Regions from separate parts of the Paenibacillus sp. FSL L8-0663 genome, predicted to be linked through region 1. Evidence: a T-box and tRNA genes for the amino acid it is inferred to sense, from the RefSeq annotation. Region 1 holds a T-box; the other holds one or more tRNA genes.
The links. The T-box of region 1 lies ahead of leuS (leucine--tRNA ligase). A T-box ahead of a tRNA ligase gene usually reads a tRNA of that ligase, here a tRNA-Leu.

Region 1 (3,151 bases):
CGTGCGATGGGCAAGCTGATGAAGGAAGGAATGGTTACACAAAAGGAAAACTGGACCTACCTGGTGGAGAAAATGCCGAAACCGAAGGACGGGAATGGGGAATAAAAAATGGCTTCTTACCGGAAGTTTGCCTATGTGTATGATGAGCTGATGCAGGACATGCCGTACCCGGACTGGTTGCGCTTTGCACGGCAGGCTTGGGATCAGTACGGGATGCCGCATACAGTGGCCGAGCTGGGCTGCGGAACGGGTTCAATTACGATTCCCCTGGTTAACTCAGGGTTCGAAGTGGCTGGAATCGACTTATCCTCTGACATGCTGGCAGTAGCCCGTCGCAAAATGGAAACCACTCCACAGGGACAGCGATTGTTTCGTGAGGGAAGCGTTCGCTGGATACAGCAGGATATGAGAGAATGGATTTTACCCGAGCCTGTGGATTCTGTAATTTCTTTTTGCGATTGTCTGAATTACTTGTTGGAGGAAGAAGATATCATTTCTACTTTTCGCAGAACGCATGTTGGTCTGAAGCCTGGCGGAACCTTTTTGTTCGATGTGCATCATCCCCAGACGTTTTTACGTTATGATGAAGAGCAGCCTTTCGTACTGGACGAACGCTCTATCTCATATATCTGGACATGTGCGTTGGACACTCCCCGTTGTGAAATTGAGCATCATCTTAGTATCTTTGCGAAAGCAGAACATGAAGGACGCGATCTATACCAGCGTTTCGAGGAAATACATGTACAACGTGCCTATGACCCAGACTGGATGAAGGCAGAATTGTCCAAAGCGGGTTTTCGCGATGTGAAGGTATATGCGGATTTTGAATGGGTAGAAGCAGAAGATGACGCGGCGAGACTGTTTTATGTTGCTGTAAAATAGCAAAGATTCATTGAACGAATATGGGAAAAAAAGACGCTTTTCATGATGACATGAAGGGCGTCTTTTTGCACTTATATATTCACTTTATAGTTCAACTGAAGCTCATCACCCGGTACACCTCGAATGCCCCAGTTCTGTTTGGGTGTTTCAAATATAGTAATCTCAAGATCCTGTGGAGAAATACCCAAAAGATCGTTAATTCTTTGGAATAACAGGCTAATGAGTTGCTTCTTAGCTTCTATCGTTCTGCCTTCAAAGATACTGATTTCAATAATGGTGTACGCCTCAGAGCGACCATCGGCATATATAAAATCTTCCTGATCCATAGGAAAAAAACGATGAAACCTCTTGTCAGGAGGATATTTGAGCGCATCCATCACAGCAGAATGAATCACCTCTGAAAGTTGCTTTTTGATTGGATTTAGAGTCTCTTTTATTCCGTAAATTTTAATCTGTGCCATTTCTCAGCTCACCTTTCTTATCTCAACTCATCTCAATTTGAAGCGATTTAACTCGGAATTATTATAAAACATTCGTATGCATGTGTCATGAACAATTAGTATGGAGAGGGCTCTTAACACCAAAGGTAGTCCTTATTTGACTTTTTTCGCGGTTTTCAATATAATAGTGCCATTATTAACGGTTAAACAATCGCTGATGAGGAATAGTAGCTTTGTCTGGACATGTAGAGAGCCGGCGGGTGGTGCAAGCCGGTTGACAGCACAAAGTGAACTCGCCTCGGAGATATGCGTCCAACGCAGGAACGCCCTATACTGGTGCTTGTATCCTGTTATTAACCCGCATCGGATCACCTCCGTTATCAGGTGCAAAGGGAGTAGAACGCGAAGAACGCTTTCTGCTAACTAGGGTGGTACCACGGGAATATAACCTCTCGTCCCTAGCGCTGACACGCTACGGGATGCAGAGGTTTTTTTGTTGCATACCGTTTGAGGAGGAAAAGACAATGACAGACACACAGCCGAAGCACGGCTATCAACCGCAAAGTATTGAACCAAAATGGCAGAAATATTGGGATGAGAACAAGACGTTCCGCACCGGGGAAGAACCGGGCAAACCGAAGTTTTATGCTTTGGATATGTTTCCGTACCCATCTGGAGCCGGCCTGCATGTAGGCCACCCGGAGGGCTACACAGCTACGGATATTGTTTCACGTTATAAAAGAATGCGCGGCTACAACGTACTGCATCCGATGGGTTGGGACGCCTTCGGTCTGCCTGCGGAGCAGCATGCGCTGGATACAGGGGAGCACCCACGCGAAATTACGGTGAAAAACGTAAATAACTTCCGCCGTCAAATCAAATCGCTCGGCTTCTCCTACGACTGGGATCGTGAAATCAGCACGACGGATCCTGATTATTACAAATGGACACAATGGATCTTCATCCAGCTGTACAAGCGCGGCCTTGCATATGTAGCTGAAGTACCTGTGAACTGGTGCCCAGCGCTGGGAACGGTGCTGGCGAATGAAGAAGTTATTGACGGTAAGAGTGAGCGTGGCGGTCATCCGGTCGTCCGTAAACCAATGCGTCAATGGATGCTGAAAATTACGGAATACGCGGATCGTCTGCTGGATGATCTGGAGGAACTGGATTGGTCTGAGAGTATTAAGGATATGCAACGGAACTGGATCGGTAAGTCTACCGGGGCAGAGGTTCGTTTTCCGATTGAGGGCTATGACGAGCAACTCACAGTATTTACAACTCGCCCAGATACACTGTTCGGCGCAAGCTACTGTGTGCTGGCACCAGAGCAGGAATTGGTGGATATTATCACTACGCCTGAGCAAAAGGATGCTGTACAACAGTACCGTGAACAAGCTGCTCGTAAAAGCGATCTGGAGCGTACGGATCTGGCCAAGGATAAAACAGGCGTATTCACAGGAGCTTATGCAGTGAACCCAGTGAACGGCGAAAAGCTGCCGATCTGGATTGCTGACTATGTACTGGCAGGCTACGGAACTGGAGCGATTATGGCTGTACCTGCTCACGATACGCGTGACTGGGAATTTGCCAAGCAATTCGGATTGAATATCATTGAGGTTGTCCAAGGTGGAGATGTGGCTAATGAGCCATATACTGAGGATGGACCGCACGTGAATTCAGGCCCGCTGAATGGACTTACCAACGAGGAAGCGATTCCGAAGATGATTGAATGGCTGGAAGCCGAGGGCAAAGGACACGGCAAAGTCACCTACCGCCTGCGTGACTGGCTGTTCAGCCGTCAACGCTATTGGGGCGAGCCGATTCCG
Region 2 (3,151 bases), 2.7 Mb from region 1:
AGACTGGTATTCACAAACACCGCTTTAAATATTCGACCAGCGAGATAATACGATACTGCCTATAGTTCCTCGAGGTCGGGAAATTAAGGACTCAGAGTATGTCCTACCAAAAAACTCTCGGCCTGTGTCCTGTACTTCCATTAAGGAGGTTCAGATTCACAAGCCAAAGATATTTTCATTCATGATGGTGGCCGTTAGTCCATGTTTGTTTGGGAAAGACCCTCTGCACGGAAGGGGGCGTACCCGCATACATAAACCAAATGAGTACGATACCTATCTATCATGAATATATAGATGCATGGCTGAAGAATCATATCGTGCCTGTAATTGCGCTAAACTTTGTAACGGTTATACACGAGCGCCAAATGAAAAAAATCGCCGGGGACGACAAGTTGTTGCGGCAGATGATCGCGGCTATGGACGAAGGCTTTCGCATGTTAGAGGCCTTACGGTATCCGCTAACGCCGGCCGCGCAAGCATCACTAATCCGCAAACGATCGGCGTTGATGCGCCTTTTTACGAAAATTTATCATAGGATGCCGATCAGCCGACTGGTTGACGGATCCGTAGGGGAAATCGTAGCTTTGAGCCGTGTGTTTCACCTTTGGAAGGAACAGACACGGGTCCCTCCCCCCCCAACTGGGACGAGTTGGAAAAGCGTTTTGAAGCCAAGGTCAACCGTTCATAACTTTTACCCTAGGAGTAATCAACCGAGGATGATCCTAGTTCTACAAAGAAGACTTTGAGCATTATAAAACAAGGGGCGTTTAGTTGCTTGAATCTTTGAAACTTAACACGACAGCATAACACGTTTACCGGTCTATATATCCAAATTAAGCTGCAGTTCCAAACCGCATTGGATCAGATATCCCCTGAATACAAAGGTGTTTATCGGGGATCTTCATTGAAGGTACGAACACCCGTACAGCAACTATCTATCCAGCAGCAATAAATACAGAATTGTTGACTACCATCACAGATAAGAATACTTTAAAAGGTGCAACTGCATTGTATGAACAACATGGTATTTCACCTGATCGAGTTGCCAATGTTGTTGCGTTCGCGATTGATCAGCCAGAAGATACGAACGTTAATGAGTTTACAATTGGACCAACAAGTCAACCTTGGTAAGTTCATCTTCTAAAGCGCAAAAGTCTGTCGAGTTTCCCAACAGACTTTTGTGCTTTCTGTGTTGAGTTGGTGAAGTAAACTTAAAACTAACTTGTCCGTTAGTTTAATAAAAAGAGCAGACTTGAAGCGCCTGCTCAACATTGTGTGTTATTTAACTATCGTTCCTCGTTAGTTGTACGCCCTATCTTAATAACGCAAAAGAACGGAGGAGATTGCCTTGGGGTTTCTACTGCTTGTAATGTCGATAGAAATAGTTTAAAAGTAAAAAAGGAGAGATGGCATAAAAATAAGCCATCTCTCCTTTTTCATCTATATAAAGCGGGTAATGGGAATCGGACCCACGCTACCAGCTTGGAAGGCTGAGTTTTACCATTGAGCTACATCCCGAAATAGATGCCGGTGAGAGGACTCGAACCTCCACGGTTTCCCTCACGATTTTGAGTCGCGCGCGTCTGCCAATTCCGCCACACCGGCTTATGAAGTTAATGGCGTCCCCTGAGAGATTCGAACTCCCGACCTTTTGATTCGTAGTCAAACGCTCTATCCAGCTGAGCTAAGGGGACTAATAAATGGAGCGGACGACGGGAATCGAACCCGCGACCCTCGCCTTGGCAAGGCGATGCTCTACCGCTGAGCCACGTCCGCAAAAACAAGATGCGCGTGGAGGGACTTGAACCCCCACGTCAAAGACGCTAGATCCTAAGTCTAGTGCGTCTGCCAATTCCGCCACACGCGCATACAATGATAATGGTGAGCCATGAAGGACTCGAACCTTCGACACCCTGATTAAAAGTCAGGTGCTCTACCAACTGAGCTAATGGCTCGTAAAACTGGTGGAGGATGATGGATTCGAACCACCGAACCCGTAAGGGAGCAGATTTACAGTCTGATGCGTTTGGCCACTTCGCTAATCCTCCAATATGGTGCCGGCGAGAGGACTTGAACCCCCAACCTACTGATTACAAGTCAGTTGCTCTACCAGTTGAGCTACACCGGCGTATTAAGTTAAATGGCGGAACCGACGGGATTCGAACACGCGATCTCCTGCGTGACAGGCAGGCATGTTAGGCCTCTACACCACGGTTCCAGAGGAAACTTCCTTAGTTGAAGTAATTGCGGGGGCAGGATTTGAACCTGCGACCTTCGGGTTATGAGCCCGACGAGCTACCGAACTGCTCCACCCCGCGACAGTAATAAATATTTATTTTTCAAATGGTGGAGGCTGAGGGGCTCGAACCCCCGACCCTCTGCTTGTAAGGCAGATGCTCTCCCAGCTGAGCTAAGCCTCCATACTGCTTATGACCCGTAGGGGATTCGAACCCCTGTTACCTCCGTGAAAGGGAGGTGTCTTAACCCCTTGACCAACGGGCCATATATCTATTATTAAGAGCTGGCGGAGAGAGAGGGATTCGAACCCTCGAGACGCTTTTGGCGCCTACACGATTTCCAATCGTGCTCCTTCGGCCAACTCGGACACCTCTCCACATGGCTCCCCGAACAGGACTCGAACCTGTGACAACTCGATTAACAGTCGAGTGCTCTACCAACTGAGCTATCAGGGAATATTGGTGGAGCCAAGGGGGATCGAACCCCTGACCTCCTGCGTGCAAGGCAGGCGCTCTCCCAGCTGAGCTATAGCCCCATCTAAAAAATCATTTTTGTATGTATAATCAATAGCCTGATAGGCGAAAAAAAATCCCCATTATGGGGTTGCTTGGCGACGTCCTACTCTCCCAGGACCCTGCGGTCCAAGTACCATCGGCGCTGGAGGGCTTAACGGTCGTGTTCGGGATGGGTACGTGTGGAACCCCTCCGCTATCGCCACCAAACATGAATTTGCTATGCAAATTCTATCGTACGGTTATTCGCTTCACGATATATCGTGTGAACGAATAGCCATGCATTTGTTGTATGTCACTTGTACATACGTTCAAGGTTACACCCTGAAAACTGGATCCGAAACTCATTTGCGTTTTATCTTAGGATAAGCCCTCGACCGATTAGTATTGGTCAGCTCCAT

Region 2: it has a tRNA-Leu gene. The T-box ahead of leuS (leucine--tRNA ligase) is inferred to sense a tRNA for this amino acid. The anticodon was not compared.

The regions. Positions count from the first base shown of each region.
Region 1 covers NZ_JBBOYM010000001.1:3,802,730-3,805,880, reverse strand. Annotated here, with positions in the region: gene MKY75_RS16610 (CvfB family protein) at 1-105, shown strand, start outside; gene MKY75_RS16605 (class I SAM-dependent DNA methyltransferase) at 109-882, shown strand; gene MKY75_RS16600 (tautomerase family protein) at 954-1,343, opposite strand; T-box leader at 1,528-1,785, shown strand; gene leuS (leucine--tRNA ligase) at 1,847-3,151, shown strand, end outside.
Region 2 covers NZ_JBBOYM010000001.1:1,106,768-1,109,918, reverse strand. Annotated here, with positions in the region: gene MKY75_RS04980 (hypothetical protein) at 261-746, shown strand; partial or broken gene MKY75_RS04975 (IS110 family transposase) at 727-892, shown strand; partial or broken gene MKY75_RS04970 (oxidoreductase) at 907-1,131, shown strand; tRNA gene MKY75_RS04965 (tRNA-Leu) at 1,526-1,605, opposite strand; tRNA gene MKY75_RS04960 (tRNA-Arg) at 1,618-1,694, opposite strand; tRNA gene MKY75_RS04955 (tRNA-Gly) at 1,702-1,776, opposite strand; tRNA gene MKY75_RS04950 (tRNA-Leu) at 1,787-1,867, opposite strand; tRNA gene MKY75_RS04945 (tRNA-Lys) at 1,880-1,955, opposite strand; tRNA gene MKY75_RS04940 (tRNA-Tyr) at 1,963-2,048, opposite strand; tRNA gene MKY75_RS04935 (tRNA-Thr) at 2,053-2,128, opposite strand; tRNA gene MKY75_RS04930 (tRNA-Asp) at 2,142-2,218, opposite strand; tRNA gene MKY75_RS04925 (tRNA-Met) at 2,245-2,318, opposite strand; tRNA gene MKY75_RS04920 (tRNA-Val) at 2,345-2,420, opposite strand; tRNA gene MKY75_RS04915 (tRNA-Glu) at 2,431-2,502, opposite strand; tRNA gene MKY75_RS04910 (tRNA-Ser) at 2,523-2,614, opposite strand; tRNA gene MKY75_RS04905 (tRNA-Asn) at 2,618-2,693, opposite strand; tRNA gene MKY75_RS04900 (tRNA-Ala) at 2,698-2,773, opposite strand; rRNA gene rrf (5S ribosomal RNA) at 2,844-2,960, opposite strand; rRNA gene MKY75_RS04890 (23S ribosomal RNA) at 3,112-3,151, opposite strand, start outside.